DNA from 3 places in the Planococcus dechangensis genome. Region 2 is predicted to be linked to each of the others. Evidence: riboswitches for the same ligand, from Rfam matches in the RefSeq annotation. Region 2 holds a riboswitch; each other region holds the start of a gene.
What was found. Region 2 has a riboswitch for cobalamin ahead of ACFO5U_RS09635 (ABC transporter substrate-binding protein). Riboswitches for the same ligand answer to the same signal wherever they lie in the genome.

Region 1: another riboswitch for cobalamin. It lies ahead of ACFO5U_RS04300 (cobyric acid synthase); the one in region 2 lies ahead of ACFO5U_RS09635 (ABC transporter substrate-binding protein).
Region 3: another riboswitch for cobalamin. It lies ahead of ACFO5U_RS12055 (acyl-CoA thioesterase); the one in region 2 lies ahead of ACFO5U_RS09635 (ABC transporter substrate-binding protein).

Annotation. Positions count from the first base shown of each region.
Region 1 is NZ_JBHSGL010000005.1:248,598-258,301, reverse strand. It holds gene ACFO5U_RS04310 (ABC transporter ATP-binding protein) at 1-47, shown strand, start outside; gene ACFO5U_RS04305 (ABC transporter permease) at 44-811, shown strand; gene ACFO5U_RS04300 (cobyric acid synthase) at 1,006-2,526, opposite strand; cobalamin riboswitch at 2,633-2,818, opposite strand; gene ACFO5U_RS04295 (peptidase MA family metallohydrolase) at 3,071-3,961, opposite strand; gene ACFO5U_RS04290 (HAD-IIB family hydrolase) at 4,351-5,109, opposite strand; gene ACFO5U_RS04285 (Crp/Fnr family transcriptional regulator) at 5,187-5,858, shown strand; gene ACFO5U_RS04280 (GNAT family N-acetyltransferase) at 6,006-6,443, opposite strand; gene ACFO5U_RS04275 (tetratricopeptide repeat protein) at 6,445-7,107, opposite strand; gene ACFO5U_RS04270 (GNAT family N-acetyltransferase) at 7,442-7,897, opposite strand; gene ACFO5U_RS04265 (MEDS domain-containing protein) at 8,075-8,647, opposite strand; gene cls (cardiolipin synthase) at 9,033-9,704, opposite strand, start outside.
Region 2 is NZ_JBHSGL010000005.1:1,307,411-1,317,114, reverse strand. It holds gene ACFO5U_RS09660 (YwhD family protein) at 1-368, shown strand, start outside; gene speE (spermidine synthase) at 773-1,606, shown strand; gene speB (agmatinase) at 1,608-2,480, shown strand; gene ACFO5U_RS09645 (YwiB family protein) at 2,677-3,087, shown strand; gene argS (arginine--tRNA ligase) at 3,084-4,745, shown strand; cobalamin riboswitch at 4,790-4,974, shown strand; gene ACFO5U_RS09635 (ABC transporter substrate-binding protein) at 5,321-6,298, shown strand; gene ACFO5U_RS09630 (FecCD family ABC transporter permease) at 6,291-7,283, shown strand; gene ACFO5U_RS09625 (adenosylcobinamide amidohydrolase) at 7,284-8,744, shown strand; gene cbiB (adenosylcobinamide-phosphate synthase CbiB) at 8,741-9,694, shown strand; gene cobD (threonine-phosphate decarboxylase CobD) at 9,681-9,704, shown strand, end outside.
Region 3 is NZ_JBHSGL010000005.1:1,799,701-1,809,404, forward strand. It holds gene pabB (aminodeoxychorismate synthase component I) at 96-1,826, opposite strand; gene ACFO5U_RS12025 (anthranilate synthase component II) at 1,804-2,427, opposite strand; gene ACFO5U_RS12030 (DUF1259 domain-containing protein) at 2,597-2,995, opposite strand; gene ACFO5U_RS12035 (hypothetical protein) at 3,241-3,441, opposite strand; gene ACFO5U_RS12040 (flavodoxin domain-containing protein) at 3,515-3,988, opposite strand; gene ACFO5U_RS12045 (ribonucleotide-diphosphate reductase subunit beta) at 3,978-5,024, opposite strand; gene ACFO5U_RS12050 (ribonucleoside-diphosphate reductase subunit alpha) at 5,031-7,208, opposite strand; gene ACFO5U_RS12055 (acyl-CoA thioesterase) at 7,210-7,698, opposite strand; cobalamin riboswitch at 7,837-8,016, opposite strand; gene ACFO5U_RS12060 (hypothetical protein) at 8,547-8,720, shown strand; gene ACFO5U_RS12065 (DUF3934 family protein) at 8,845-9,036, opposite strand; gene ACFO5U_RS12070 (glutathione peroxidase) at 9,109-9,585, opposite strand; gene ACFO5U_RS12075 (MarR family winged helix-turn-helix transcriptional regulator) at 9,614-9,704, opposite strand, start outside.

The DNA of each region.
Region 1 (9,704 bases), 1.1 Mb from region 2:
AAAAAGGAATCGAGGAAGTTTTCCTGGAGATGGTGTCGGACACATGACAAACTTTACTACATTAATGCGCACAGAATTATTGGAAGCCTCGAAAGAATTTAAGTTCATCTGGTTAACGCTATTATTCGTCATCCTCGGCGTTACCCAACCATTGATCAATAAATACATGGACGTCATCCTCGAAAATCTTGGCGGTGCAGAGGGGATTACCATCGATCCGAACCGGGCAGTACCGAACGCAGCTGAAGTTCTCCTGTCCACTGTTTCCGGCCAGTTCAATCAAATCGGACTCATCATTTTAATCATCAGTTTCATGGGGCTGATCGCATCCGATCGCAACAGCGGCATGCAGGACTTTATTTTGACGCGCCCCGTCTCACTGCGCTCCTACCTTTTATCCAAGCTGGCAAGCCATTGGTTGATCAGCATGTTCTGCATATCCATCGGCGCAACGGTTTCTTATGGGTACACGGTATTTTTATTCGGCTCTTACTCTTTGACAAATTTCATGCTATTCTTGATTTTTTACAGCCTTTGGATTTTATATGTTGTGAGCTTAACTATTCTAATCAGCACCTACCTTAAGAGCCCCATCCTGATAGCCATCACGACAATTTTGGTGTCTATTTTCTTTATCGTCATATCAGGGTTTAACCATCTCATCATTCAGTTGTCACCAGGAGGCATTTTATATTTGGCTCAAAGCAGATTACTGTCGATACAGGACTTGAATTACTTCAGTATTTTAACGTGCCTAGTTTTTATCGTGTGTAATATGTTATTGGCCAACCTGAATATAAAAAAATCGTAAGACGGATGGGTCAATTCATCCACTGCCTAGATCATTAGAAAACTTGCGAATCTTCAACTTGAATTGTGGGATACAGTGTGGAGTTCATTTTGTCGATCACGCAAATGCAAAAGCCGAACTTCAATAAGAAGTTCGGCTTGTTGTTCTTTATAATCCGCTGTTTTCCAGCGGTATTGAAAAAACACATTATCATCTTACACTTTGCTTTCGTGGACCGCGTCAGCCGCCAAGCCGAGTAGTTGGTAAACCGCTGCGATGTTCATATGGCTGCGAACTTGCTCCGCTAGAAAATCATATGCTTCTTCCCTTCGCTGGGCATCGGGTTTCACATTGTCTTCCAACAGGTCCAATCCTTTTTTGACACGCAATTCATTGACCAGTTCACGTGTGAATTTCCGGTTATGAAAAATGCCGTGAAGATAGGTACCGATCACTTCTCCATCTGGACTTACTGCCCCGTCCATCCGGCCGTCCGATAGCTGCATAAATGGGATAGCTTCCCCGTAGATGGTCGATCTTCCCAAATGGATTTCGTAGCCTGTCAGCACCTGTCCGTCTTTTACTTGCTTGCCGGTCATTAAAACCGTTTTCTTATCCCCGACAAACACCGTGTCGACCGGCAGTAATGAAAGGCCCCTTGCCACTCCACCTTCCCCGTCGACTGCCTCATTATCTACGAGTGATTCCCCAAGCAATTGAAAGCCTCCGCAAACACCGAAAATCTTTGTTCCGTGCTCGCGCAGCTTTTGAATCGCACCATCGAACCCGGTTTCCATGAGCCATGCAGCATCAGCCAATGTGTTTTTGGTTCCGGGAATGATCAGAAGGTCTGGTGTACCGAGTTCTTCGACTTTTCCAACCAGACGAACGCCAGTTTCCGGTTCATCAAAAAACGGGTCTATATCTGTAAAATTCGAGATTCGAGGGAGCCGGATGACGGCTATGTCTATTGCAAACTCTCCTGGCTTCGGTTTTTTAAACCGCAACGATGATAGTGCGAGAGAATCTTCTGCATCGATTTGGACATCGAGATAAGGCAAGACCCCAAGCACCGGAATGCCTGTTTCTTTCTCCAGCCAGTCAATGCCATCATCGAGCAGCTCGCGCATGCCGCGGAATTTGTTGATGACAATTCCTTTTACACGTATTCTTTCTGATTCATCGAGCAACGCAAGGGTTCCGACGATAGAAGCGAAAGCACCGCCCTTGTCGATATCCACAACTAAAATGACGGCGGCATCTGCCAAGTGGGCCATTCGCATATTGGCAATGTCTTTATCCTTCAAGTTGATTTCTGCGGGACTTCCGGCACCTTCGAGCACCAGTACGTCAAAATCTTGCTGCAGCCTGCGCATCGACTGCTCGACCGCCGGCATCACTTGCTGCAAGAAGTCGTCGCGATAGGTTTTTGCATTCATGTCCATAAAGTGCCGGCCATGGACGATGACTTCTGACACCATGTCCTGCTTTGGCTTGAGCAAAATCGGATTCATGTCAAAAGTCGCCGGAATACGGGCTGCTTCTGCTTGAACGCCCTGCGCCCTGCCGATTTCGCCTGCTGCTTCTGTCACAAAAGAATTCAGCGCCATGTTCTGGGATTTAAACGGAGCTACCCGAAATCCATCGTCTGAAAAAATTCGGCATAGCGCTGTACAAATCAAGCTTTTCCCCACGTCAGAAGCTGTTCCTTGAACCATAATGGAAACTGCTGGCATACTTTTCCCTCCACTCGTCAAAATAGAAAAATCCCCCACGAGCCGCGAGGAATTGAGGAAAAACAGCACAAAAAAAGGCGTGCTTCCAGCTTGTCCTCGCAAGCGAATGGGCATCCACACAAAGGCAGGTTTTCTGGCTCGTGATCATCGCATTCTGAACCTTCCTGAAGCATCGCTTCAGCGGCTTTTTGCAGATGGCTCTCACTTACAGTGGCGGGACCGCACCGGAATTCAACCGGTTTCCCTTTTAACTTATGTTCAAGACATAAGCACCTTTATGAATTGGATCGAACTCTATTTTCTTTTCATTATATACACAGTCGTTCTTTCCTCACCAGCATAACTTTTTTCATCTTTTAGACCAACTCCACACGTTAGTCACTCCTGAAAAAATTATACCGTCTTTCAAAAATAATGATTAAATAACGGTATAATAACTTAGAAACTGATAAATTTTATCTAGACTATCGATAAACCTTCTTCCGATAATCCTGCAATATGTAAACCAAACAGATTAGAAATTCCTTAAAATATTTAATTTGCTTCATTCTATATAAAATTTTAAGTACACTTTATCTAATTCGTTAATTGTTAACCCCGTTATTTCTTTAAAACTTTTCTCGAAGTCTTTGGTTTTATTTGCCGAATTCATTATTTTGTTGATAATCTCTTCCCCGTATTCCTCTATTAAGTATTCAATTGCATAATAACTCTGTGCATAATTGTTGGTTGACTCTATGTACCTCGCTTCAGCCCATTGTTCATAGGTTGTTAAGTGAGCAAAAGGAATACTTTCAGATTCAGGCAAAGGTGCTCCTTGATCTTCGGCTTCAATATATTCAGCAACACCTTCTTGAAACCAAAGCGGGTAAATATTTAAATCTTTAGCCTTTTGAGCAAAAGCGTAGTGAGTATATTCGTGAAGAATGACTCCCTGAAACATGTATAAAGGGTAATTCTCTCTTTTTAATATAAGGTCCTTATCAAGATAATGTATGGCTAACAGCTTATCCTCTGCTGAATAAAATCCAGCACCACCTTCTACCCCAGACAACTTCGACATCTCTTCGCTATCTTGGAATACAAGAAAGTCAATCGGTTCTTGATATGTTTTGCCGAACAATGCTTCGGTTTTCACGAAAGCTAAGTCTAACGTTTCTTTTGTTATTGGCAGAAGTTCAGAGAAATCCTTTTCATGATAAATTGAAACGTGTTTATAATCTTCTTGTAAGTAAGAATCTTTGATCTGGTTTTTTAGTTTTCCTTCAGGACTTCGAGTTACTATCGCTGCCATTGCTTCGATGTATGTAAGGTTTATATCTGGTTGTTCTTCTGCTATGACTTTGTAAAGAAAAAAGCTCCCACCTAAAACTAGAAGGAAAGAAAAGAAAACAAATATTGTTAAACTAAGAAATACAATTTTAATTTTTTTCACAGGCTACTCCTTCGAATGGAATTAGTTTAAATGTACTTCTATCAATTTAATTATAGTATACATTAAAGTAAATAAATGGGTTTTCCTAAATAAAGTTCTTCCTACTCACATTTTTTTATTTCTAGATATTTCAAGAAAATTAAAGCGCCATGATTAAGTAATCATTGATAACTTTTAATATTTAACGAAGTAAATCTTTCTTATCGATAATCATAGAAGTGTTCGTGAAATTACACTTACACAAACGAAAAAGAGAAGATACTCGGGACCAGTACCTTCTCTTTTCGCTATTATGGACTTCCGATAAGGGGTCATATGTAAACTGGCAATCTATAGATATTTTTTCTAATTGAGCTGTGTTTGAAAGTTTAATTAATTTTTTACTTAAACTAATTAACGTCAATCTGTTGCGTAAGATACTTTTCACTCATAGACAAAATCATTTTTGCCACTTGATCCTCTGTGATTTGTTTGGTCGCATGTTCTTTGGCAACCGGATGATTACCAATGCATATGCTTTCTTTGGCAGCTTCAAACATGCAGATGTCATTTGAGTCATTACCAAAGGCAATAAACTCATTTTCTTTGACTCCCAGTTGCTGTAGCCCAGCCCATTTATCAATGCCTTCAGGACTCAAATCAAGTATTCCTTCATTTTGGTGCAGATGCAGGTTCAGAGGAAGGGCTTCCAAGCTTTTCTGTATCTCGTCATTGCTTGTGAAAAGAACCATTTTCACTACATTTTCCAGCAAATCAATCGGCACGTTTTTTGCACTCTTCAACGGATCGATGTTTTGATAGATCGGATGGGTCTGTTCTCCGGTATAGCTGTAATCCCAGCTGCTATCAATCAAATACGTTAGCTGGTGCGTATCAATAATATGGAAAAGTTGCTTGCAAGTACTCTTGTCAAAACTGTTTACTTCGATTGAGCCATCCGCATTTCGAAAAGCCCCGTTTCCACCGACCATTCTTAACCGGTAATATTTTTCCGGCAGCACAGGCAATAAGTCACGTATCGGTCTCGCAGATGAAAAGATGATTTCGTGTCCCATTGCCTGGCACTCATCCAAAGCAGCACAAATTTCTTGGGTTAAAGGTTGGCCTTTAAAACAAATGGTTCCATCAAGATCGAATACAAATTGCATAATTAGTCACCTCACCTCTATCTTACCTAAGCTTTGCTATACTAAAAAGGACGTCTGTCCAAAAAGGTGAACTATTGATGAAACTTACTGAAATCCAAACTTACATTGAAAATAATGAATTGCAGATGCTTCTCCCCCATGTTGAGTTCATCCAATTAAAAACATATAAGGCTGGAGACATTATTTTAACCGAGGGCGATCAAATTGATGGATTGTACTTACTTGTAAAAGGAAAATGCCGGGTAGCCACCACTGAAATCACAGGAAAGTCACTCTTGCTCCGCTTCTGTACTCCTTTTTCGATTCTCGGAGATATTGAATGTTTTCAGAACGTGCCGATTCAATCGGAAGTACATGCGGAGGAGCCATGTACTTTTCTCTTTATCCCAATCGATTATTATAAGCATTCCTTGTCCCTTGAACCTGAATTTTTGCAGTTACTCTTAAAAGAGTTGGCCTATAAACTGCAAACATGCACAACTGCTTCACGCGTAAACTTGTTGGCTTCTGCAGAAACACGATTTGCAAGTTATTTGTGTACGATAAAAACAGAGGATAAGTTTGCGAAACAACTCGCAACCAATAACTTGGAAGAAATCGCTTCGCTTATAGGGACAACACCTCGTCATTTAAATAGGGTTATTCAAAAGTTTCAGGAAAAAGGAATTCTACAGAAAGAACGGCACCAGTTGATTATCACTGATTGGTCAAAACTAGAAAAACTAGCAGAAGGAATTCGATACCAATAAGGTATTCTTCGAATTCATTAGGAAGGAACTGTACGTACAAGCAGATTTCTAAAATCGAAAAAGGGAGAAGAGGTGCTTTGATCATCTCTTTTCCCTTTCGTATATTTGCAGCTTCCGATAATGGTTGATATGTTAACTAATATAATATTATCGTTTAGTGAATTCAATTTCAAACTCGGGTGTTTCTTCATCGTATTTTATGCTCTTGCATCCAATCCTTTCATAGAATTGAATCGATTCCTTGCTAGCGTTCCATTGCAGCCACGTTGCATTGACCGATTTGCACCAATCAAACGTTGCTTCCATCAGCTGACGTGCAAGTCCTTCCTTCCTGTATTCAGGCAGGACATATAAATCATGCAATCGACAGGTTTTTTTCCCAAGCCGCAGGTGGAAGCCATAGTCTTGCGCTATCGCATAACCTAACGCTTGTCCTCCGCGAAATACACCAATAAACAAATAGCTTGGATTCTGCACAGTTTCTATGAATCGTTCTTGTAAACCTTGAGTTTCCACTTTCCCCATGTTCATTAACAACTCCGATATAACCTGGAATTCTTCCTCCTGAACGCTTCTAATGTTCATTTTATGCTTGCCCCTCCTTCGATACCGTATCTCCATGCAGTTCCAGTAAACTTTGAATTTCTTCTACAGCAATACGATCTTCAGCTTCTTTAAATACTGAGATGGCTTTGTGGAAAGCATTTTTTGCTTCATCAAACTTGGATGTCGCTACTCCCAATTCCCCCATCCCTCTATACGCACATCCTTGGGCTACCAAACTTTTCGACAAGACCGCATATTCCAGTGATTGATTCAATAGGACGGTTGCTTCTGTGTATTTCTTCTCTTTTATCGCGATAGAACCCCGTTCATAAAAATTAGCTGCAAAGCCGACGTAGAAGTCAGGGAAATGGCGAGTCCAGATTTCACTTTCAGAAGTGAAAAAGTCCAAGGCCCGTTGATAATTTCCAGCCATTCGCTCGACCATTCCCAGTTGATGGAGAGCCATCGCTTCTTCTTTCAAGTTGAATTGCTTCTTGGAAATCTCCAGCAGTTCCTGATAGTAGGCAGTGGCTTTTCCAAACTGCCCTTGAAAGCTTTTAACATAGCCAAGACCATTTAAAGCCGCCTTATAGGAAGTAGAGGTTTTATCGGGTATGCTGTTCAAACATGAAAGATAGATCTTTTCGGCTTGCTGAAATTCTCCTTTATCGAAAAGGTCGAATGCATCATCCAGTTCCTGCATCTAATTCACTCCAATCCTTGAACCCAGCCTATCCTTTACTTGGTTAATGTCGTTAACCAAAAACAGGGATACTACTTAAATAGATTCGAGGTATTACTAAATATTTCCTTTATTGATTAATAAATTAGTTGTAGTAAAAGCGTTCGTAAAAGTACACCTTTACGAACACTAGAAAAACCCCTTAAAGCGACCTAAATGAACGTTCGTAAACATATCAAATCACTTTACGAACGTCCTTCATCCCCTCACCACTTTTACGAACAGTTATAGTATTCCAAACCAAAGTTTCCTAGCTTTCATCCTTCACTTTACTTTTTACTAAATCCCCAAGTTCTTAGATTTCCTTGGACCTTTCCCACAACATCATCGATTGTGTTTCTATGGTTTTTTTCATTTTCACTTTTACCATCACGCGGATGGATCCAGCATTCTCAGTTTCTGTTTCGGCTATTACTGTATTCACTTCTTTTAGCGTTATTGCCCAATCAATGAGTGCTGCCACCGCTTCGGTTGCATACCCCCTATGGCGATATTGCTCCATCATGCCATAGCCGACTTCAACTTGCTTCATTGCATTCGGCTTTCCTTTAAATCCGATGTCCCCCACGATTGCATCATCCGATTTTCTGATAACCAGCCAACTTCCCCAATGAGCTAAACTCTGATCTTTTGCCAAGGCTGTTAAGTGATTCCTGATTTCTGGACCGTTATCGTAGCCTTGTTTTTTCAATTTTGGCACCCACTCATTCGTGCAGGGCGTAATGATAAGTCTTTCAGTAACGATCTCCATCGCTTACCACTCCTTTAAACAAACAAGCTGAGTAATCATTTGATGTATGTATTGGTGACAACTCTTTGAATTGTTTAGCTTTTTTTCTTGTCACAGGATTCCTTCATTTTACAATAGTCGTAGTGTTGAAAAGTTATTGAAACAAAAAAATAGCCGCTGGAAGCTCCTTGCGACTAGTTATTTCATCGTATTTGTTAATTTGTAATGTTCAGAGGCGATCAAATCATCTTCTTGCAGAATATATGGATGGGTTTCCATCAACATCGTTATAAGATGGTCTGGCATTTTATGTTTTTCATAGGCGCAAATTAGGGGGAACGAATACTCATCTACCGCTGCATCTACGATCTTTTCAAAATCCTCTATCAGGTGCAATGGCTCTTTAACACTTTCCCATTCGACATGGGCCCAAGAACGGAAGGCTTGTTCTTTTTCCAAGTAAGGCTGAACCGTTTTCTTGAAATACTCATGGATGGCTGGCGGATGATAGCTACCGCTGGACCAATAGAAATGCAGACTGTTGACAATGTTCACCAACTCTATTTGTTCGAGTGAGAATTTCGCTTTCAGTTCTCTTTGGATGCCTCGCGCCACACGGTCGTTTTCAATAACCAAAACACGATCTCCTACGGATATTCCCTCATCTATGTAGTTCATTAATTGCTTCAAGTAGCTTTCCATTCCATCATATGCATACAGTACATGTACGCTGCGTTCGTCCTTAAAAAGCTGATTCATTTTATTTTTCATAAGGCACCTTCTTTCTAGACACTTTTTTGAGCACCGTCATTTATTTACAAGGAAGAAGTGTAAAGGAAAACAATCTACACTTAAATAAATTATAGCATTGACCTATAGTTATTTGCTATTTTCACTAAAAAAGAAGACGCGAACCATAGTGCATGTTGATGGATTGATAGAAGCTGAGCTCCGCTAAGACAACGAGCAGTTTACCTAGTTTACAGAGCATCATATAAAAAATTGGTTTTTTCCATTTGCTTTAAATTTTCCGACCTTATTTCGTTGATGAATAACAGATTCTACCGGATTATCCTCGCACTTAGTGTTACGTCTTTTCTTAACTAAATTTATAGAAGAGTAAAAAAAGCAGGAACCATGAGCGGTTCCTGTTTTTTTATAGAATTGGGCTTAACAAACGGGCAAAACCTTCTCGCAATTTGATGGTCCAGCTGCGTTCAGCGTAAAGCTCTTTCGTCAACCTGCGGCAGTCCGCCGTGTCCGACTCGAACAACGACTCGAGTTCAAGTGCGATACGCCGATTAAAAACCAACGCATTGATTTCGAAATTCAAGTGAAAACTGCGGGCATCAAGGTTTGTAGTTCCAACAGTCGAGATCTCACCGTCAACGGTCAAAGTTTTGGAATGAAGGAAACCGCGATCGTACAAATAGACATCCGCGCCGTATTCAATCAGCTCGCCAAGATGCGACCAGGAACCCCACATAACAAATGGATGATCCGGCTTGCCCGGTATCATGATGTGCATGTTCACGCCGCTCAGTAAAGCCATCTTGCAAGCGTCCATAAAGCTTTTATCCGGTATGAAGTAAGGCGTTTGGATGAAAATGTCCCTTTTGGCCGATGAAATCATTTTGATCATCATATTCTTTAAATGTTCTGTGTGGGAGTTCGGTCCGCTTGTGACGACTTGCATCGGCGAGAAGCTCTTAATCGCGTGCTGTGGGTAGCAAAAGATATCGTCCCTTTTTTTGTGCTGATTGGAGTAATTCCAGTCCAGCACAAAGCGATCTTGGATGTGGTGGACCACATCGCCTTCCACGCGTAG
Region 2 (9,704 bases):
TGCTCGATATCGGAGCGATGCATGCGAGAAGCCAGGTAGAAAAAGGCATCAAATTCACGACCAACCGTGAAGACTCAGAAGGCGGAAAAAATTACTGGCTCGTCTGGATCACCATCGATTTCAACCCGGCCGGCCCTTATTATGCTGGTGTCACAGGGTGTGAAATGGTCGTCAACCGTGAAAAGCGCCGCGGCTATAAGATATTGGCAGACCATGTCAACTTGATGGACAAGTCGATGAAACGCAAAATCATCGTCGACCATATGGATGCGCCATCGAAAAAAGTGCTCGCCGATTATTTAAAAACACACAATCCTGAAATGTGGCAGCGCAGCGCGGATCAATTGCATAACGACTTGTTAAAATAAAATTTATTTCTTGAACGAAATGTGAAAGATGAAAATCAGTCCTTTCGGCAGTTGAAGTTGACCCGAAAAGAAAGTAAACTAATAGTACAGCTTGTCATGTAGAAAGCTAGGACACCTGATAGCGGGCAAGTGCTGTGAGCCATTGCGACAAACCCAAGCCCAATGCCTCATGTTACTTCCTCCGCGCCCATCAGGCAAAAAGGTTTTCTGTGCAGGGAATCGATTCCCTTTGCAGAAAGCCTTTTTGTATGCACATAAACAAACCGGAGGAGCGGAATCTTATGCATAGCCTCCTAGAAATCGGGTAAAGAACAGTGGCGGAAAAGAGTATTGCACTTTTGGTGAAAACACTTATACTTTGTAAAGTGATTTCAATATCAATTATTAAAGGAGTTTGATTATACATGGCTGGATTCTGGTATACCGAAAAACAAACTGAAAACTTCGGAATTACAATGAAAATCAATAAAACGCTTCATACAGAACAAACGGATTTCCAATATTTAGAAATGGCTGAAACTGCGGAATGGGGCAATATGCTCTTTTTAGACGGCATGGTTATGACTTCTGAAAAAGATGAGTTCGTCTACCACGAAATGGTCGCACACGTACCATTGTTCACGCACCCGAACCCAGAGAATGTGCTCGTTGTCGGCGGCGGCGACGGCGGTGTCATCCGTGAAATCCTGAAGCACCCTTCTGTCCAAAAAGCGACGCTTGTCGACATTGACGGAAAAGTCATCGAGTATTCGAAGAAATTCTTGCCATCGATTGCATCCGGCTTAGAAGATGCTCGCGTCGAAGTGATTGTCGGAGACGGCTTTATGCACATTGCGGAGTCTGAAAACGAATACGATGTCATCATGGTCGATTCCACTGAACCGGTAGGGCCGGCAGTGAACTTGTTCTCGAAAGGCTTTTACGCAGGGATTGCAAAAGCGTTAAAAGAAGACGGCATTTTTGTGGCACAATCCGATAACCCTTGGTTCACGCCGGATCTGATCAAGCAAGTCCAAAGCGACGTCAAAGAGATCTTCCCGATCACGAAGCTCTACCTTGCGAACATCCCGACTTACCCGAGCGGTTTGTGGTCGTTCACGATCGGTTCGAAAAAGTACAACCCGCTGGAAGTTCCGGCTGAACGTTTCCATGATATCGAAACAAAATATTACACGCCGGAATTGCACAATGCGGCATTCGTTTTGCCGAAATTCGTGAAAGATTTGACGGGTGAATAAGATGCGTTTTGACGAAACTTATTCAGGAAAAGTATTCATCAAAAGCCATCCGAATTACGAAGAATCCAAAGCGGTTCTATACGGCATGCCGATGGATTGGACTGTCAGCTATCGACCGGGATCGCGTTTCGGCCCGAACAAAATCCGCGAAGTATCGATCGGGCTGGAAGAATACAGCCCGTATTTAGACCGTGAACTCGAAGACGTCAAGTTCTTCGATGCAGGCGATATCCCGTTGCCGTTCGGCAATCCGGAAAAATCCCTGATGGAAATCGAGACATATGTGCATACGCTTTTGGCCGACGGAAAAATTCCGATGGGCATGGGCGGCGAGCATTTGGTGTCATTACCGGTCATGAAGGCGGTCGCGAGTAAATACGATGACCTCGCGATTATTCATTTTGATGCACATACCGATCTTCGCGAAAACTACGAAGGCGAAGAATATTCCCATTCCACGCCGATCCGTAAAATCGCCGACCATATCGGCCCGAAGAATGTTTATTCGTTCGGCATCCGTTCGGGCATGAAAGAAGAATTCGAATGGGCGAAAGAACAAGGCATGCATTTGTATAAATTCGAAGTGCTCGAACCGTTGAAACAAGTGCTGCCGACACTCGAAGGACGCCCGGTTTATATCACCATCGATATGGACGTGCTTGACCCGGCGCATGCGCCAGGCACAGGCACAGTCGACGCAGGCGGCATCACGTCGCGCGAATTGCTCGCATCGATCCATGCCATTGCAGCATCCGGCGTCAACGTCGTTGGCTTCGACCTCGTCGAACTCGCGCCCGTTTACGATCATTCCGATCAAACCGCCAACACAGCAAGCAAACTCATCCGCGAAATGATCCTTGGCTGGATAAAATAATGTGAAGAGCTGCCCGAAGCGCTTGATGGCGTTTTACGGCAGCTTTTTTCATTGACTGCAAGAAATCGATGGCTTTGTGCCATTGGAAGCCGCCGCATGAGAAAACCATATACATTCACCGACATAAGATTGAAAAAGCGCCAGCAGTCGGGCTATAATGAGAAGGTTATGAACAAACGGAAAGGCGGATGCAGAAATGAAAAAATCGGTGAAAATCAAATTGACAACGACCATCCGCCAGCCGGGTTCGGATGAGCAAGTGATGGAGCTTCGTGCAGAGGGCGTTTTGACAGAGAAAGGCGGCCGGCGCTATTTGCAATACGAGGAGCGACAAGATGAGCTCGATATCCGGACTACGGTCAAACTCGGTGAACAAGATGCCGTCGTCATGAGGAGCGGCGGCTTGCAGATGCGCTTACCGTTCTTGCTCGACAAAGAACAAACCGGCAATCTGCGGAACGGGGAAGGCTCCTTCATGTTAACGACAAAAGCGCATGAATTGGTCGTCACGGAAAGCCGCTTCCGTGTGCGTTATGATTTGGCGCTTGGAAATGATTATGTGGGCGAATACGAAATGGAAATACAGTTTATGGAGGGAACCAAATGAACGCAGTAGAACAAGTGCAGCATTCGATTAAACAAGCGATCGCCGATGCGGTCCATAAAGCAGGATTGACGGAGGAACCAGTCAATGTCCAATTGGAATCACCGAAAGACAAAGCAAACGGCGACTATGCGACAAATGTCGCCATGCAATTAACGCGCCTTGCGAAAAAGCCGCCTCGCGCCATTGCAGAAGCTATTGTTGAAAACCTCGACACACAATCTGCAAACATCGAAAAAGTCGACATTGCAGGTCCTGGCTTTATCAATATCGTCATCAAAAAAGATTATTTGAACGATGTCGCTAGAACTGTACTCGGACAAGGACCGGAATACGGCCGTTCGAACGCCGGCAAAGGTGAGCGCATCCAGGTTGAGTTCGTCTCCGCAAACCCGACTGGCGATCTTCACTTAGGGCACGCCCGCGGTTCTTCTGTTGGCGACTCGATGTGCAACATTTTGGATTTAGCAGGTTATAAGGTATCCCGTGAATATTACATCAATGATGCAGGCAACCAAATCAATAATTTGGCGCTGTCGATTGAAGGACGCTATTTCGAAGCACTCGGAAAAGGCGAAAGCATGCCTGAAGACGGCTATCGCGGCCAGGACATAATCGATATCGCGGCAGACCTTGTCAAAGATCACGGCGATAAATTCCTCTATATGACGGAAGAAGAACGCTATAAAGCATTCCGTGAACACGGCTTGAAAGTGGAATTGGCGAAATTGCAGAAAGACTTGGCGGATTTCCGCGTCCATTTCGACGTATGGTATTCGGAAACGTCCCTTTACGAAAATGGCAAAATCGATGCAGCTTTGAAAAAACTGCGCGACAACGGCCACATTTACGAAGAAGACGGTGCAACTTGGTTCCGTTCGACAACTTTCGGCGACGACAAAGACCGTGTACTCATCAAAAACGATGGCACCTATACGTATTTGACGCCAGATATTGCTTATCACGACGATAAAATCCAACGCGGTTTCGATAAGCTTATCAATATTTGGGGCGCCGATCACCACGGCTACATCCCGCGCATGAAAGCGGCGATCGAAGCGCTCGGCTATGACCGTGACACGCTTGAAGTAAGCATCATCCAAATGGTGCAATTGTACAAAGACGGCGAAAAAATGAAGATGAGCAAACGTACCGGCAAAGCGGTAACGATGCGTGAATTGGTCGATTTAGTCGGCTTGGATGCGGTCCGTTATTTCTTCGCGATGCGTTCTGGCGATTCGCATATGGACTTTGATTTGGATTTGGCCGTATCCCAGTCCAACGAAAACCCAGTTTATTATTCCCAGTACGCACACGCGCGCATCTGTTCGATCTTGCGCCAAGCCGCGGAACAGAACTTCACCGCTTCGACCGAGCATTTGGAACTTCTGACAGATGAGAAGGAAATCGAAGTATTGAAGAAAATCGGCGATTTCCCGCAAGTAATCGCAGACGCAGCCAAACTTCGTGCGCCTCACCGCGTCACGACTTATATACATGAACTGGCGTCCAACTTCCACAGCTTCTATAATGCCAACAAAGTATTGGATGCATCGAACGAAGACTTAACGCGTGCCCGCCTGGCGCTTATCGAAGCGGTCAAGACGACGCTCGCCAATGCATTGAAAACGGTTGGGGTCCAAGCTCCGGAAAAAATGTAGAAGACAAGCAAGACTTTCGGTGTATAATGAAGTCAATACAGCAACTGAATAGCAATCATGAAGGTGCTTATGTCTAAGAACATGAGTTAAAAGGGAAGCCGGTGCAATTCCGGCGCGGTCCCGCCACTGTATGTGAGAGCGAACTGCAATTGGCCACTGGGAAATTCCCGGGAAGGCGCAGCGAGCTATGATCACGAGCCAGGAGACCTGCCTTCATGAGAAACGAACCGCAAGCTTGCGAGGACAAGCCGGACGCGCCTTTTTTGCGAAACCGTCCTATCCGTCCCCCGCAGTATCACTGCGGGGGACTTTTTGTATCGAAAAGCGTAAGCGGCCGTTCTGGCTCGACAGGCGTAAGACGAATGGCCGAAGCGGCGCTTTATGCCGCACAGGGCAGTCGGCTTACGACTCGAGAGACAGGCCGCTGGAACTAGAAACCAAGAAATGTGCAAGCGGCCAGGTGGAGGCTAAGCTAAATGCGCGACGTCCTGTCGCAACGCTTAGCTGACCCACATCCCACGAAACCCGAGCGAGCGCTTGGTAGGGAAAGCATGAATATACTAGGAGGAAAAAACATGAACAACATATGGAAATTCGGCACAGCTGCTGGAATGGCGGCACTAGTATTGACTGGATGCGGCGACACGGCGACTCCAGTAGAAGAGCAAGATGTAGAAACACCGGCAGAGCCGCCTTCGGAAGTCGCAGAAGCGGAATTTCCAGTGACTTTAGTCGATGCATTGGGCGATGAAGTCGTCATTGAAGAACAGCCGGAATCCTTTGTTTCGATGATTCCTTCCAATACAGAAATCGCTTATGAACTGGGACTCGGCGAAAAACTGGTCGGAGTATCGGATTTCGATAATTATCCAGAAGAAGTGGCAGATATTGAAAAAATCGGTGGACAGGAATTCAATGTAGAGCAAATCATCAGCCTGCAGCCGGATGTCGTCTTGGCTCATGAATCCGGACTCGGCATGGGTACAGAAGGGCTTCAGCAATTGCGTGATGCCGGCCTGAACGTTTTTGTCGTGGACAACGCTGAAACATTTGAAGAAGTATACGAAACGATTACGGTGATCGGCCAGGCATCAGGTGCAGTAGAAGAGGCGGATGCTTTGGTGGAAGAAATGGAAATGCAAGTAGCTGAAATTCAGGAAATGGCAGCGGCCGTCGAAGAAACAAAGTCTGTCTTTGTGGAAATTGGCAGTGAGCCGGAACTTTACACAGCCGGCGAAGGCACGTTCATTCATGAAATGTTGACGATGATCCAAGCGGAGAATGTAGCTGGAGACGAGCAAGGCTGGATCAGCATGGACCCGGAAGCTGTCGTCTCGGCAAATCCTGATGTCATCATCACAACTGAAGGCGCGTATGTCGAAAATGCTATCGAGCAAATCAAAACACGCAGCGGCTATGCGGAAGTGACAGCTGTCCAGGAAGATGCAGTTTATGAGTTGGATGGCGATACGGCGACGCGTCCAGGACCGCGCTTGACGGAAGGCTTGATGACATTGGCACAAGTGATTTACCCGGAGACTTTCGGTGAGTAAGACAGCACTCGCGTACCTGGTCTCGCTGTTTTTGCTTGGCGGAGCTGTGGTGCTCGGCGTAACGGTCGGAACGGTACCGATATCACCTAGAGTAATTTGGGATCCATCATCAGATACGGCGGCAGCGAATATTTTATGGAATATCCGCATGCCGCGCGTAGTCTTGGCGGGATTGGTCGGTGCGGCACTGGCGATTGCGGGAGCAGCTTTTCAAGGCTTGTTGAAAAATCCGCTCGCTGACCCTTACACTTTGGGAGTGTCTTCCGGTGCCGCAGTGGGCGCCGTGATGACGCTCTTTTTCGGTATTTCAATCCCGTTTCTCGGCATGTTTACCTTGCCGGTCATCAGCATGATCGGCGCGTTGATTACGATGCTTGCGGTTATGGGATTTGCACGCCTTGTCGATCGCTCGATGAAAATGGAGACTGTCATTTTGACAGGAATCATTTTCAGTTCGTTTCTAGGGTCGATTATGTCCTTGATGATTGCTTTGACTGGCGAAGAGCTGCGCCAGATTATTGGCTGGCTGCTCGGTAGCGTATCGATGCGCGGCTGGCCATATGTTCAAATGGCGCTGCCGTTTATCCTGGGGGGCTCTTTCGTATTATGGCTGTACCGCAGAGAGTTGAACGCCATGCTGTTCGGCGAAGAGCGTGCGCAGCATCTTGGCGTCGACGTCAAGCGGAGCAAGATGGCGATTTTAATCGGTGGATCGGTGCTTACCGGTTCGGCTGTTGCCGTATCCGGGACAATCGGGTTTGTCGGATTGGTCGTGCCGCATATGACACGCCTCCTATGGGGTTCTGACCATCGCCATTTATTGCCGTTGTCGTTCATTAACGGTGCGGCGCTATTGATTGTATGTGACTTGGTGGCACGCATGATCATTTCACCGACTGAATTGCCAATTGGTGTCATCACCGCGTTTATCGGCGCGCCGGTATTCGCATTTATCTTTTTCCGCCAGCGCAGAGGAGGGCTGTAAATGTTGCAGATTGAAAATATTTCAGGCGGCTACGGCGATAAGAAAATCGTCGATTCCTTGTCTTTTCAAGTTGAAAAAGGCCGCATGCTCGGCATACTGGGACCAAACGGCAGCGGCAAGTCGACGTTGATGAAACTGATCAGCGGCGTCTTGCCGCCGACAGATGGGGAAGTGCGTATTGACGGCAGAGCACTCGCCGATTTTCCGGCAAAAGAATTGGCACGGAAAATGGCGGTGCTGCCGCAGCTTCACGCCCATGCTTTTTCCCACACGGTACGGGAGACCATTTCACTCGGCCGCTATCCGCATCAAAGCGGCTGGTTTTCTTCCTGGTCTGAAGAAGATGAAGCAGCGGTTCAAGAAGCGATGGAACTCATGAACGTCAGCCAATACGAGACGAGCTTGATCGAGCAAATGTCCGGAGGTGAGCAGCAGCGTGTTTTTGTGGCACAAGCCTTGGCGCAAAATGCTTCGATTCTGTTGCTCGATGAACCGACCAACCACCTCGACATCAATCACCAAAAAGAATTATTGGACACCATCAAAAAACAAGCGATTGAAAAAGAATTGACAGTCATCTCCATTTTTCATGACATTAATTTGGCTGCCATGTATTGCGACGAACTGCTGCTGATGGATGGGGGGCGCATCGTCCGCATCGGTGAACCGCATGAAGTCGTCCGGACTCATGATGTTGAGTCTGTTTACAAAACGCGTGTCAGCAACCATCCCCATCCTGAATTGCCGAAGCCGCAAATCACCTTATTGCCCGGTGTGCGCCGGCAATCGATCGGAAAAACGATACGTGCGAGCGATTTTCTCGTGACCCCGGAATTTGTCGTCTATCAAAGCGAGCAGCCGCTGAAAACCGTATCGTCGGCAGTCGTCAACGCAGGATCCGGCTGGTTCCGCAACTTTCTTAACCGTCGTGTCGATGCCGCTTATAACATCGACAATAGCTATGAAGAGATGGTCGACTATATTGAAGACAGCGGCTTAAAGGCAACCGATACCGTGGCGATGATGACCGCTGTCCGCACGGAACATGCGATTGTCCGTGAATACGAGGCTGACTTCGGCACCATTGTCGTATCGGTCACGGCGGGCGTCGGCAACGGCGTCGATGTGTCGCAAGCTGTGGCGCGTGAACAGCGTGTCGGCACGATCAATACATGGATCATGGTCAATGGCATTTTGTCGGACGAAGCGTTCATCCAAGCGATGATCACAGCAACAGAAGCGAAAACGAAAGCCTTGCAGCACGAAGAAGTCGTCGATCCGTTGACCGGCACCATTGCTACGGGAACGTCGACGGATAGCTGTTTGGTCGCCGCGACACAGCAAGGCGAGGCGCTACCGTATGCTGGGCCGATCACAGAAGTCGGCAAACTGATCGGGGCTGGTGTTTTCCAATGCACGGTAGAAGCGATCCAACTTTATCGTGAGGCTAAAAAAGCATGATCTATCATGTTTTGGCGATCGGACTCGGAATGCTGCTCGACCGCTTGATCGGTGATCCTCCCACTTGGCCGCATCCGGTTCGCTGGATCGGTTCATTGATCAACTGGCTGAAGTCGCGCTTGAACACGCCAAGGCATGCGTTTCGCAATGGCTTTATCATGCTGGCAATCGTTTTAGGTATGGTCGTCTCGCTGACTGCAATGCTTGTGTGGAGTGCATATGCCGTCAGTCCAGTAATCGGCATCGTGGTGGAGGCGATATTGATTGCTGTCGGTTTGTCGCAAAAAAGCCTGCAGCAAGCCGCTGAAGATGTATATGAACCGCTTGTCCGAAAAGATTTCACGAATGCACGTGAAAAACTCTCCTGGATTGTCGGAAGAGACACGCAAGGACTTGGCGAAAGTGAGATTACGCGAGGCGTCGTCGAAACCGTATCGGAAAACACGAGCGACGGCGTTACCGCACCGATGTTTTGGGCGTTGCTGTTCGGTGCTCCCGGATTATGGCTGTACAAGGCAGTGAATACTTGCGATTCCATGGTCGGCTATCAGAACGCAGAATTTCAGGCATTCGGATTTGCCTCTGCAAAATCCGACGACCTCTTAAATTATGTCCCAAGCCGCATCACCGGATTTTTTATTGTGGTGTTCACTAAGAATGACAGTGGCATGGCCTTGAAAAAACGTTTGTCGATCTGGCTTCGTGACGCACCAAAGCACCCAAGCCCGAACAGTGGCTGGCTTGAAGCGGCTACAGCGGTACAACTCGGTGTACAACTTGGGGGCATCAACTCATACAGCGGCGTCCGGTCGATTCGCGCAAAAATGGGCGAACCACACGTTGAACTGGGGGCGCAGCATATTATGCGTGCAGTTCAGCAAATGCATATTGCCGCTGCCTGTTTTTTTGTTTTCATTGCGATAGGGGGAATTTTGTTTGAACTTGCCTGAACATGGAGCT
Region 3 (9,704 bases), 490 kb from region 2:
ACTTTATTTAGAGTGGAAGTAATACTATTTGGTATACATTCAAATATCTCATCTGCAATAAAAATTAATCGCTTCAACTCTTTTTTATCCTATGCTTATCCAATTACTGCTTTGAGCCAGCCGCGGACGCCATTGATGAACCAAATAGCGTCGAATGAATCAAGTTGGTCTTTTTTCAGCACTTTCACTTCGATGCGGCCTTCGTCGAGCAGCTGCTCGCGATAAGTGCCGGCAAGCAGTCCGCTTGAGACAGGCGGGGTGTAGAATCGGCCATCTTTTTCTGCGACCAGGTTGCCGATGGTGAACTCGGTCAGTTCCTCGCGTTCGTTCCATAACAGCACAGAAAAAGCGGACGGGGCACTTTCTTGATGTTGCTCGTAGATACGGCGATTGGTCGTTTTATGGTATAAAAAAGCGTCTTTGCTGTCGACCGGCGTCGCAGCTAGCGCACAATGCACGGGCTGTTGAATGGGCGAGACAGCAGCCGCTTGGGCTTCGACATTGCCGCTCCTATCGAGCGTCATCCGAACTTTGAATGTGCCTTGCGGATACTGGGCGGCGAGTTCGTCCAAAGTTCGGGTGATTTTCTCTTGCTGTAACTGAAAACGGAAATACACGGCACTATCTTTCAGCCGTTTGGAGTGAAGCGCCAATAGCGGATATTTCCCATCTTCTAGCTTGAGGGACTCCAGCAGTGAAAAAGCTGGGCGCTGTTCAGTCAGCACACGCGCTTTCGTCAACAACTCCTGGTATTCACCTTCAGACGTGGAATCCCACGTAATTCCCCCGCCGACACCGTAACGCGCTGTGGCTGCATCTTTATCGATGAGGACGGTGCGGATCGGCACGTTGAACACTGCATTTTTTTCCGGTGTGATATAGCCGATGGCGCCGCAATACACTTCGCGCGGCGTTTGTTCGAGTTCGGCAATATAGCGCATGGTGCTGACCTTCGGCGCGCCGGTGATCGAACCGCATGGAAATAAAGCCTGGAACCAATCAAATACACTGAGCCCTTCCGGCAGTTCGGCTTCGACAGTGGACGTCAATTGATGGACGGTCGGGTATTTTTCTGCTTCAAAAAGCTTCGGGGCATTGACGGTGCCTGGCTTGGCGAGTCGGCTCATATCGTTTCGCAACAAGTCGACAATCATCAAGTTTTCTGCGCGCTCTTTTTCCGATTCCAGCAAAACGTCCAAAATCGCTTCATCTTCTGCTAATGTTCTGCCGCGCGGTGCTGTGCCTTTCATTGGCTTTGTGCGAATGCGCGAACCGTCGATGCGGAAAAACAATTCCGGGGAAGCCGATAAAATTTGGTGGCGGCCGATATCGAGATAGGCGCCGTAATCTGCTTGCTGATTGCGCAGCAGCTGCCGGTAAAACGACTCGGCGTCGCCCGCAAAGCCGGAGGTGAGCCGCTCCGTGTAATTCACTTGGTATGTATCGCCTTCTTCGATCGCTTGACGGATTTTTTGAATGCCTTCTTTGTAACGTGGAACCGATCCTTCAAGCTCCCAGCCAGCGACCTCATAACGGTGGGCGATGGCCTGTTTCGATGCTTGTTTTTGCCGGTAAATGCCGAACCAAACAAGCGGCAGTTCGGCTCCTGCACGCACGGTCATTTCTGGGCGGAATGCCGGCGCTGCCTCGTACGAAACATAGCCCGCTGCATAATAGCCTTGCGACGTATAGCTGTCGACTTTTTCAAGCACTTCTTGAACTTCCGCAAGCACATGCGTTTGCAGTACTGTTAACGGATCACAAAAAGCGAAACTCTCAGGTGTCCCGTCTTGTCGCGCAAAATCAAACTGCAGATAAGGGGCCATCTGGAGCGCCTCCTTTCTTTTCTAAGTTCCACGTTTGAGCATTTTTATAAGCCGTTGCAAGCATTTGAAAGCCGTCTTTAGTCAAGATCGACTCCGGATGGAACTGTATTCCTTCGACAGGCAGTTCCCAGTGGCGGACTCCCATAATGCATCCGTCTTCTGCAGTTGCAGTCACCTCGAGCACCGTCGGCAAGCTTGCGCGCTCTGCCTCGAGCGAATGGTAGCGCACAACCGGCGTCGGCGAGGCGAGGCCTGCAAACACGCCTTGTGCGCTATGTGATACGGGCGACACTTTGCCATGAACGGGTTTTGCGCCTTTTTGGACTATGCCGCCAAAAAACTCGACAATACTTTGGTGGCCGAGGCAGACGCCGAGTATCGGAACCTTGCCACTGAGCTGTTCGAGCGCTTCGCTCCCCGCTCCCGGTTGCAGAGGTTTGCCCGGCCCGGGTGAAAGCACGATGAGTTCAGGTGATAGTGCTTCGATGTCCGAAAGTGCTGCAGTGTCGTTCTGGAACACTTCAACGCAGGCTCCGAGACGCTCGAAATAATGCACAAGATTATATGTAAATGAATCGTAATGATCGATGATGACAATCACGGGAAAAACTCCTCTTCAAATGAAATGCTGCATAGCTCCATTATAAAGCGCGGAGGACGATTAAGCATGGATTATCTAATCGGCTTTGCAGAGGCACGCCGATATGGAAACGTATTGAATGAATATAATCAGAAAAGGCCCGAATGTTCCCACATTCGGGCCTTTTCTATTAATCGATCGTCTGCAAAGCAGCTGCGAGGCGGGCCGCAAAATGTTCAGGCGGTTCTTCCGCGACTAAGCGCAAGCAGACAATGTTCGGGTTCGAATCAATACTTTGCTCGAACTCTGTCGGCAAGGCGATCCGGAATTGCTGCAAAGCCCCAGTGAAAACCGGCACTTCTTCGGGCAGCAGGAAAATATCGGCGTTATTTATTGCAGTGCCGTCCGGTTGGAGGTTTTTAAATGAGATATCGTGTTCGAGCGTGCAATTGAAGCTTCTTGTATGCAAGTGGATTTCCACAGTCCGGCTTTTTTTGATAAGACATTCCATATCGGTCGTGTCGGTTTCCGCTTCGAGCAAACTCCCGACCCGCTCCGCCAAATCCATAATCGTCTGTTCTATTTTCATTGTTCTCCCCTTTCGTTTTCAGGCAGAAATTAAAAAAAAACGCCAAAAAGAACCTTTTATCAGGTTCTTTTCGGCGTTGGTTTCAGCACTATCGTCTGTTCCATTTTACCAAAATTGCAGTATTGTTCTTGAGTATGCTTCGTTTGGATGTTCAATCGGAAATACTATGGCTTCCCGCTCTGTTTCAATTATAAAAGATATCATCAAAAAAGGAAACAGTTGACCTAGCTTCTAGCTCACGCGCCTTAGTCTTCCGTGTCTTCTTCCATCTCCTCTTCCTCATCAATTTCTACGTCAGGGTCGGTCTCTTCCAGATCGTCATTGCCCGGTAAAACATCCGTCTCTTGCTCCATTTGCGGTTCCTCTTCATCGCCGCCGCAAGCCGCCAATATTCCGGTAGACAGGATTGCCGCTGCGCCAACTTTCAACCACTTGTGCTGTGCCATCTTCATCCTCCTCCGTTTTATTTGTTATTAGCCCTATACCCGCTGGGAGGACAAGAAAAACGGAAAGTCTGTATCATTTGCTCGTTTCAAATAGATGCGCTTGCTCGTGGAATTTGGCAGCTACACTTTTCGCAAACTGGCGGCATCTCACACGGTCTTCTTCAGAGGGCATCTGTTCTACTTTCAAGGTCGCCGCAAGCGCCGTTCGGGCATAAAGCATATCCCGGAACTGGTCGACCGCTCCGCAATAGTTGGCAAAACACCGGTCGCCAGTTCCGAAAACAGCGGTAATAGGCGAGTGGCTCAGATTTTCGAATTCCCAAAACAGCTTGTGCAGCTGCTTCGGCACTTCACCATTCGCCCATGTATAGGTTCCCACTAAAACAATATCATAACGTGAGAGTTGTATCGGGTCGAACTGGTCTGCCCGGAACCGATCTGGAGCCAATCCCCGTTCACTCAACGCTTGTTCGACCATTTCCGCAAGGAGCTCCGTATGGCCTGTGGCAGAGGCATAGACAATCGCCGCAGCCGGCTTATAATTCATCAAAGCCATTCGACTCCGACACTTTCGTATAGGCACGCGATTTCTGCTCGAAGAAATCCGATTTCGTACTGTTCATCATATCGTCGCCAAACACCCGGATCCACGGCATCGGGTTGTCGCGCGTTTCATAAAGGTTGCCGAGGCCGATTTGGCGCAGCCGCTTGTTTGCCAAATACTCGACGTATTCGTTGAACTCATCGAGATCCAGACCATCGATTTCTCCGAGGATATGCTGTGCCCATTCTTTTTCGAGTTCGACAGCATGCGCCACTTCCTCGCGGATCCAGTTGTTCATGCTATCTGTCGCGAGCTCCGGGTTTTCCGCAATCAAGATGCGGATAAACTGCGAAACGAAATAAGCGTGCTGCATTTCATCGCGTTGGATATAGCTGATCATCGTACTCGTCTTGAGCATTTTCTGCTGGCGAGCGAGATGGTAGAAAAACGCAAAACCAGCGTAGAAATAAATGCCTTCTAAGTTGATCGAGTTTACCGACAGCTTCAACAGGTTTTCCAAGTTCGGCTCATGGCGGAACGCTTCGTACGCAGACAAGATCCGTGCGTTGCGCTTTTTGACGAGCGGGTCGTTCTTCGCTTCGTCAAAGCGCCGGTTTTGTTCATCGAGCGGCACAAGCGAGCTGAGGACGTAAGAATACGACTCGGTATGGACCGCTTCCTGCTGGGCGATGACGGCAAAAATCGATTTAAAGCTCGAATCGCTGACATAATCCATCACTTGGGTCATCGTCGGCGTCTGCAGGCTGTCGAGAGAAGCAAGCTGCGTGTTGATGCGCAAAAAGACATCTTTCTCGGTATCCGACAGTGAGTCCCAGTTTTTGATATCATCCTGCATATTGATTTCCTGCGCTTTCCAAAAGTTGGCGAGCAGCGCCTGGTACAGTTCATACATATGTGGGTGGGCGATATCATTCCAGTTGAGCAGACCCGAGCTCTCACCGCCGACAATGGCGGTCGAGCGGTTCGGTGCATCCGGGTCCATCAATGGTTGTTTCGTTAAAGTTTGCATACTCCTCATCCTTCCTTAGCTTTCGCATGCCTCGCACGCTTCGATTTCTTCCTGCGACGTGCTGCGTACATAATAGCTCGTCTTCAATCCGCAATTCCACGCTTCGAGGTGCAGTTCCAGTAATTCCTTGGCGCGGATCGTGTGCGGCACGTATAGATTAAAGCTGATCGACTGGTCGATATGGCGCTGTCTCGCCGCGTTTTGGCGGATGCTCCATTTCTGGTCCAGCACGTGGCGCGCGCGCCGGTAATAGTCATACGTCCGGTGATTGAGGTCCGGTGCTGTGACGTTAAAGCGGAAATTCTTCTTCTCTTCTGCGTATTCAACTGCATATAGCGGGTCGATGCCGTCTGTCGAGCCGCCGATCTTCGCGGTCGACGAGTTCGGTGCGACCGCCATCATCCAGCCGTTGCGCACACCGGATGCAGATACTTTTCTGCGCAAGGCGTCCCAGCGCTCTCCCTTGTAGCTGCGGCGCTCGAAATACTCGCCCGTATGCCATTCAGAACCGGTGAATTCACTGAATGCGCCTTTTTCTTCTGCCAGTCCCGCTGATGCGCGGATGGCGTGCCAGGCGATTTCTTCATACAATGTATCGGCATAATCGACTGCTTCTTGCGTCTCCCAATGGATGCCGCGAAGCGCCAGTAAATGGTGCCAACCGAATGTTCCTAATCCTACAGCGCGGTATTTCTCATTCGTCACTTCCGCCTGGCCGACGGAAATCGTATTCAAATCGATAACGTTATCAAGCATGCGCAATTGAATGGGGATCAAGCGGGACAAGACGTCCGCTTGCACCGCTCTTGGCAAGTTGATTGACGACAGGTTGCAGACAACGAAATCGCCCGGTTTTTTCACAGTGACCAAATTGCCTTCTTCGTCTTTATATTCTTTAATGATTTCTGTCGGCGACATATTCTGTGCGATTTCACTGCAAAGATTGCTGCAGTAGATGGATGTTTTGCCGATGCCGCGCAAGTGCTTGTTCGGGTTCCCGCGGTTGACTTCGTCGCGGTAGAACATATACGGCGTGCCGGTCTCGAGCTGTGACACCATGATACGTGCCATGATATCCATCGCACGTGCAGATTTTCTCGGCAATAATGGATGCTCGACAGCTTCTTCGTATTTCTCGGTGAAATATTTGCGGTCGGTTTCGTCGTAGAAATCTTCCAAGCCTAGCGAATTGCCCTGATCGTCTTTCCAGCCCATAACTTGTTTGACTTCATGCGGGCAGAACGTATGCCACTCACCAATGCTACGGCCGTTTTCATCCGTTTCCTGCAGCTTTTGCATAAACAGGTCCGGAATCGACACGCCGGTGAAAATATCGTGCGCTTTGCGGCGCTCGTCGCCGTTATTGGTTTTCAAGTCGAGGAAGCCGTTCATGATGTCTTTATGGAAGACATCCAAATAGACGGCTACTGCACCTTGGCGCTGGCCGAGTTGATCGACGCTGACGGCGGTGTCGTTGAGCAGGCGAATCCACGGGATAACGCCGGATGAATTGCCTTTAAACTTGCGGATGTCCGAACCGAGCGCACGGACTTTGCCGTAATAGACGCCAAGGCCACCACCATCTTTGCTGAGGCGCGCGACATCCCAGTTGTTCTGGTAGATGCCGTCAAGCGAATCCGCTACGGTGTCGATAAAGCACGAAGACATTTGCCCGAAGCTTTTCCCGGCATTCGATAAAGTTGGAGTGGCGACTGTCATATACAAATTGCTCATCGCCCAATATGCCTCTTTGACGAGTTCCAGGCGACGCACTTTCGGTTCTTTTTGCATCAAAGTCATGGCGATGATCAAAAAGCGCTCCTGCGGCAGCTCCCACACACGGCCGTCGTAGTCTTTTGCCAAATAGCGGTCGGCGAGCAAGAACAAGCCGATGTAATTGAATAGCTCGTCGCGCTCAGGTGCAATTTCACGTCCCAATAAGCGGATCTCTTCTTCCGAATAAGCTCCCATCAAATCTTTCGAATAAATGCCGAGATGGCTAAGCCCTTCAATCAATCCGTAGAAGTCATCGTATTTGTTCGCTGCGCTATAGCCGCGCGTCTCAGCCGCTTGTTCGTATAGTTTCTCCAAATATAATCCTGCCGCTTCAAATGTCCAATGCGGCTCGTCCATCGACACCCGGTCTAATGCATCTTGAATCTTTTTATCCCTTGCTACTGTTTCTAATATCATCTCAGCACAACTCCTTCGCGTATTCATTCGCTTTCATGCGGCGTTCTTTTCGTTCCTGTGCATTTTCAAACAATCGTTTTTCATTTTCAGTTTCTGGTACCACGCTTGCGACCGGTGTCGGGCGTCCTTCTGTATCAACTGCCACCATCGATAAAATGGCGGTTGTCGTCAAACTGCGCGTGCCGCTTTCGATGTGCTGGCATTCCGCTTTAACATACACTTCCATCGATGTCCGGCCCGTTGAGATGACGACACCTTCCAAGATCAGGATATCGCCGACTTTCGCCGATGACAGAAAATTGACGTTGTCGATAGAGGCGGTGACGACTGCGTGCCGGCTATGCTTCATCGCCGCAATCGCTGCGATTTCATCAATATAAGCGAGCACCGTTCCGCCGAAAATCGTGCCCATATGGTTCGTATCCGGCGGCAAGACGAGCCGGGACTGGATGGTCCTCGACACACCGGCCGGAAGTTGTTCTTTATACATGCTGATATCCTCCTTTTAAAAAAACACAAAAGCCCCCGCTCTCCGGAGAGAATGGGGGCATAAACGCAAGTTAAGAAGGTGGGCATACTACGACCACGCGAACACAACCTTTGTCATCCTTCCCAATTCCCGGAGAAGAGCAAAACGACAACAAAGGCAGGTCTCCTGGCTCGCGCGTCACTCTCACCATGCCCTTCCCGTCCATTGGACAGTGGGATCATCATGGTTCGTCTGCGCTTACAGTTGCGGGAACAGCTCCGGTTTTCCACCGGATTCCCTATTAAGCCCATATTGGGCACCTTCATTGCGGTATCACTATATATGGTGTCATATATTAATTAAAACACCAAATCTTGTAGTTTTAACTATAGACCTTTTCCAATTTAGCCGCAAGTATTTTCTAGGGTCTACCATCAGAAAGTGAAAAAGGGGCTAGGCGTTTAACTGTTTCAAGCATAAAACTTCCCATTTGTAGTTGTTTTTTGATGCGGGTTTATAAGTATCGAATTTGGGGATATTAGCTGGAATCTGGAAGTGGTGGAATGAGAGGGCTGATTTTTTCATCGCCACATTAGCCGCAGCCTTGGGTTGGCCTCCCGCAATAAGCCAAGAAAAGCATTTGTCTTATTGCTTCGTCTCACCTTTATGCGCGCGGCCGCTTCGATATTCCACTGATTGTGGAATGTGAAAGGGTGACTGTTGCTCTACTTAATGTCTACTATTCAAGGTACAGCTTATTTGGATTCGTGCCTATTGGTTTTTTATCAATTTCACTGATATAAAGTGAATAAATAGTTGTGTAAGAATCTCCCATTTTGGTTATACTTATAAAAAAGGGGGCTGAAGTTATGTATGTTCTTGGATTTATCGCCGCTTTGGTCGCGGTCGGCGTATTTGTCGATTACAGACAGGATAATTTCAAAGACCGCAAACCGCATGATACCAACCCAAATAACCATTACGCCAACCACTCAGCAGAGAACGCCCACAACAGCAGCGGATTCGACCAGCACAGCCCATGATCATTGGGCGTGCTTTTTTTTCGAAAACACAAAACTGGAGGAGGAATGCAATCTCCACCTCCATCCAGTCCGCTGTTATTTCCCAGGAAATAAAAAAACCGCGCAATTGCATGCGCGGCTCGTGTTATCCATCAACCCATTCGGATTCAGCTTGTTGTGGCTGCTTTCCTTTTTGGCCGGTGACTTCTTTATTGTCTTTGCTCGTATATGGCTTGTAACTCTTGGCTTTGTTTTTGCCTTTTTCCCAACGGTTCCAGCCTTTTTTGCCGGTTCCTTTGCCAATGCCGCTTTTCGCTTTCGGTTTTGCTTTGCTCATTTCTTTCACTCCCGTTCACACATCGTGACGTTCAGCTTAACACATCCCGCCGCTTTCGTGAACAATTCTTGTTTAGGCCCCGAGCACTTTCTGGATGTCTTTGTGCATCGAATCGGGTGTATCTTTCGGTGCGAACCTCGCCACGACTTTGCCGTTCGGATCGACAAGGAACTTCGTGAAATTCCATTTGATGCCGCTCGACAGGAAGCCTTTCGTGTTCGATGTCAAATGACTGAACAATGGATGCGCTTCTTTTCCGTTCACTTTGATGATATCGTGCATCGGAAACGTGACGCCGTAAGTCATGCGGCACGACGATTCGGCATCTGCCGCTTCCCCGACTTCCTGGCCGAATTGATCGGACGGAAAGCCAAGCACGACAAGACCTTCATCTTTATAGCGCTGGTAAATTTTTTCGAGGCCGTCAAACTGGCCGCGCAAGCCGCATTTGGTCGCCGTGTTGACAATGACCATCGGCTGGCCTTTGTAGCGTTCGAGTTTGTACTCTTCCCCGCTGGCATTGGTGACCTTAATATCATAGATTCCCATCATTCACCACTCCTGTTTCCATGAATTTTCACAGATCCATCTCGCTGAAAAACGCATTCAAGGCTTTCAAGTTTTTCATCAGCTCAATCGCATTGACGTCGAGGTAATTGCAGCTGGTG